Regions from separate parts of the Streptomyces sp. NPDC002889 genome, predicted to be linked through region 1. Evidence: riboswitches for the same ligand, from Rfam matches in the RefSeq annotation. Region 1 holds a riboswitch; the other holds the start of a gene.
The links. Region 1 has a riboswitch for cyclic di-AMP ahead of ACFYWI_RS11580 (M23 family metallopeptidase). Riboswitches for the same ligand answer to the same signal wherever they lie in the genome.
Positions count from the first base shown of each region.

Region 2: it holds a riboswitch for cyclic di-AMP, as region 1 does, so the genes downstream of both, ACFYWI_RS22160 (C40 family peptidase) here and ACFYWI_RS11580 (M23 family metallopeptidase) in region 1, are expected to answer to the same signal.

Region 1 covers NZ_JBIAPT010000006.1:271,018-273,193, reverse strand. Annotated here, with positions in the region: gene ACFYWI_RS11585 (M16 family metallopeptidase) at 1-814, shown strand, start outside; cyclic di-AMP (ydaO/yuaA leader) riboswitch at 1,043-1,206, shown strand; gene ACFYWI_RS11580 (M23 family metallopeptidase) at 1,219-1,989, shown strand.
Region 2 covers NZ_JBIAPT010000014.1:101,275-103,450, forward strand. Annotated here, with positions in the region: gene ACFYWI_RS22160 (C40 family peptidase) at 469-945, opposite strand; cyclic di-AMP (ydaO/yuaA leader) riboswitch at 948-1,114, opposite strand; gene ACFYWI_RS22165 (hypothetical protein) at 1,450-1,758, opposite strand; gene ACFYWI_RS22170 (ATP-dependent Clp protease proteolytic subunit) at 1,766-2,176, opposite strand, start outside.

The DNA.
Region 1 (2,176 bases):
CGACTCCGCCGCTGTACGGGACTTCTACGAGGCGTACGTGCGGCCCGCCACCGCCACCGCGGTGATCGTCGGCGACCTCACCGGGGTCGACCTGGACGCCGTACTCGCCGACACCCTGGGAGGCTGGACCGGCGAGCCGGCCGAGAGCCGTCCCGTACCGCCGATCACTGCCGACGACACCGGCCGTGTGGTGATCGTGGACCGTCCCGGCGCCGTACAGACCCAGCTGCTCATCGGACGTATCGGTCCGGACCGTCACGACCGTGTGTGGCCGGCCCAGGTGCTGGGCGCGTACTGCCTGGGCGGGACCCTCACCTCGCGGCTCGACCGCGTCCTGCGCGAGGAGAAGGGCTACACCTACGGCGTACGGGCCTTCGGCCAGGTACTGCGTTCAGCGCCCGACGGCACCGGAGCGTCGATGCTGGCCATCAGCGGCTCGGTGGACACGCCCAACACCGCCCCGGCGCTGGACGACCTGTGGAAGGTGCTGCGCACGCTGGCGGCCGAGGGCCTCACCGACGCCGAGCGCGATGTCGCCGTGCAGAACCTGGTGGGCGTCGCCCCGCTGAAGTACGAGACGGCGGCGTCCGTGGCGGCCACGCTCGCCGACCAGGTCGAGCAGCATCTGCCGGACGACTACCAGGCCCAGCTGTACGTACGGCTGGCCGAGACGGGCACCGTCGAGGCGACCGCGGCAGCGGTCAGCGCCTTTCCGGTGGACCGGCTGGTCACGGTGCTCGTCGGTGACGCGTCGCTCATCGAGGAGCCCGTCCGGGCGCTCGGCATCGGTGAAGTGACCGTTGTCACCAGCTGATTGAGGCGGCGGGCGACCGTCGGCCCGGTCGACAACAGAGAACACACAAACGGAACCCCGACTTCGGATGCGTTGTCGGGGTTCTGTCTTTTGTCCCCCCTGTCAGGGTAATTGCCTCTATCTCCTGTGGTGTGCGCTACAAAAGGGCCTGATTTTTTGCTGATTGACAGAAGATCGGCCTAGCGTCGATGCGGCTGTCCGCCGGTAGCCCGTCGCATCCGCGGCATCGGACAGCCATCGCCGAGTCCCCGTCCGGCGCGAGCCTGGGGAGCCGGGGACCCAATCGTCCCTGGGGTGAATCGGGCGCCTTCGTACCTGTGCGGAGGGGCCCGTAGGAGACCTTCCTGCTCCGAACCCGTCAGCTAACCCGGTAGGCGAGAAGGAAGGAAAGGACCAGCCACTTCATGGCGTTCACCCGTGCCACCGGGAAGCATCGTGGTCCGAGCCGGCTCGCGCGCCGCAGCGCAGGCATTGCCGGTGTCGCGACCCTTGCCACCACCGGAGTCATCGGAACCCTCGCCTCCCCGGCGCTCGCCGCCGACAGCGAAACACCTTCCATCGAGGACACCGGTCTGACCCAGGTCGTGACCGTGGACTCCCTCGCCGACGAGATCGCCGACCAGGCCGCTGCCCAGAAGCAGGAGGCCGTCGAGGCCGAAGCCAGGGCGAAGGCCGCGGCCGAGGCGAAGCGCAAGGCCGAGGCCCGCGCCAAGGCCGCTCGCGAGGCCAAGGAGCGCGCCGCCCGTGAGGCCGAGCGTCGTCGCCTGAACTCCTTCCGGCCTCCGGTCGCCGGTTCCTATGTCTCCACGGCCTACCAGGCCGGCGGTGCGCAGTGGTCCTCCGGCAGCCACACCGGCATCGACTTCCATGCCGCCTCCGGCACTTCGGTGGTGGCCGTCGGCTCCGGCACCGTCGTCGAGGCCGGCTGGGCCGGCGCGTACGGCAACAACATCGTGATCCGGATGAACGACGGCACGTACACCCAGTACGGCCACCTCTCGTCCATCGGTGTGTCGGCCGGCCAGCGGGTCACCCCCGGCCAGCAGATCGGCCTGTCCGGCTCCACCGGGAACTCCAGCGGCCCGCACCTGCACTTCGAGGCCCGGACCACCCCGGACTACGGCTCCGACATCAACCCGCTCGCGTACCTGCGCTCGCACGGCGTCAGGATCTGATCGCACGCACCGTTCGAAGGCCCCGGCCGGCCGCCGGGGCCTTCGGCGTTTCCTGTGTCGGCCAAAAGATATCCATGAATTTCGACCTGCCATCGGAAAATCACGCCGATTGCAATAGAGTCACGGAGAGGAAGAGGGCTTGGAACGTACTCGGTCGGCTGCGTTTCGCGCGGATTAAAGCGGAGGT
Region 2 (2,176 bases), on a different contig from region 1:
GCCGAACACGCCGCGCAGCAGGGCCTATAGCGACTGCGCGGCGGCACTCGATTCCGGACCACGGCGCACGAGCGAGATCGTCCGGCGCAAAGCGGTGGGGTCCAACTGCCGTACCTCCAGCGGAGTCGCGGCCATTGCCGCCACCATCTCCGGTACCACGGCCACCCCGAGGCCCCGGAGCAGGCGCACTCCAGCGCATGGCCCGGCGACCTGCACACCGCGGCGGGCGTCGCACCCCGCCTGCGCCAGAGGGCCATCCGCCCCTGCAGGAAGGATGCGAGGGCGCGCTGCCGATCAGCGGCTGCCCGGCGAGATCACTCACCAGGCAGCCGAACCGGTGTTGCAGGTCGAGGGCTGCGACGGCCGTGCCGTGGAAGGCGTCACGGGTGGCGCGTGCACCGTACCGTGCGCGCGGTCCGGCCGTTGCCGCACTGGTGCAGGGGAGCGTGATCCGTATCGGTCGTGGTGTCAGCGCACGCGGCCGTACCGGACGCTGCTCGACCAGATCTTGTCCCGCCGCACCACCGAACCCGTTTTGGGGGAGTGCCAGATCCTGCCCCTGCCGGCGTAGATCCCTACGTGGTAGACGTGACCGCCGTAGTGGAAGAAGACCAGGTCGCCGCGTTGTCTTTCCGCGGCGGAAATACGGCGGGTCCGGTTGTACTGCTGCTGGGCGGTACGCGGCAGTCGTTTGCCCGCCTTCTTGTAGGAGTACTGAGTCAGCCCTGAGCAGTCGAACAGATGCGGGCCCGTGGCGCCGTACCCGTAAGGCGCTCCTCTCTTCGACGCGGCCACTTCGAGTGCCCTGGTGGCGTGGGTGGTCACCGCCTGGGCGGGAGCTGCGCCACCGGGTGCCACAAGTGTGCCGCCGACAACGGCAAGAGTCAGTGCCGATACGGCCCCCGCTCGTGACAGCAGGAGCGGGAGATCAATCTGCGCAGTCATGCGCAACCCTTCGTCAGCCGCCTGTGAAGGGTGACCTGTCGGGTTCGGACCGGCGAAGACGCCCGGCCGCTGAAAGCGGCTTAACCCCAAGGGACGACCGAAGGAAACGGTCGCCCCGTACTGCCTGGGCCCTCCACTCCTGCCGATGCACTTCTGTCGACCAGTCATCCGGTGCGGCGGCAGGACTCAGCGTCCGCCCGGACCGCCCCGTCAAGGTGGCGGGGGCTTGTCGTCTCACGGATCCTGACCCACACATGTCCGTTTTCCGAGTTGAAACGGCTATTGTGAAGCTAATCACGACTGATCTATTTGGGTATTCGGTACCGTTTTGATCGCTTTTGCGTGACGTCGAACCCCCGCTGTGCAGGGGTGAAACCGTCAATTACGCCAAACCGGTAGTCGTGTTGCGCAACTCCTTGAGCAGGTGCTCAATTCGTCCGGAGTCCACCGAACGGGGTACTGGAGGCAGTACCCCGTTGGCGGTTGACGGCAGCAGATAGTCCGTCAACTCGTGGCTGAAGGTGGCATCGTCACCCGGTTCGCCCTCCGCTCACCGTCGAGGACCCGCAGAGCCTCGGCGAGCGTCGCGGCGTGAACCTCGCTCTCGCCGCGCGTATGCATCAGCGTCAGGGCCTCCTTGAGAGCGGCGGCCCGGCCGACCAGAGCCTGAGCCGCGCGCAGCGCCCCGTAGGTGTGGGCGGAGCGTGCAGGGTTGATCCGCCCCAGCAGATCGACCACGGCGAGGTAGCTGTCGACGAAGTCGGCCTCTGCGCGGGTCAGAGCGGGCAGCGGCGGCAGTTCCGGCAGCGGCATGTGCCACTCACCTCTGCCCGGAGAGCGAGGTCTTGCGGTTGTCGACGACATGGTCGACCAGACCGTACGCCCTGGCCTCCGTGGCGTTGAAGATCTTGTCCCGCTCCAGGTCGGCGGTGATCCTCTCGGCGGGCTGCCCGGTGTGGCGCACCAGCATCCCGGCGACTTGGGTGCGCAGCCGCAGCAATTCCTGGGCATGGATCTCCAGATCGGACGGCTGTCCGCGCAATGGCTCCTCGAAGGAGGGCTGCTGGACGACGATCCGTGCACCGGGCAGGGCCATCCGCTTGCCGGGTGCGCCCGCGGCGAGCAGCACGGCGGCGGTCGAGGCGGCCCGGCCCAGGCAGTACGTCTCCACGTCGCAGGTGATGACCTGCATCGTGTCGTAGATCGCGGACATGGCGCTCATCGAGCCGCC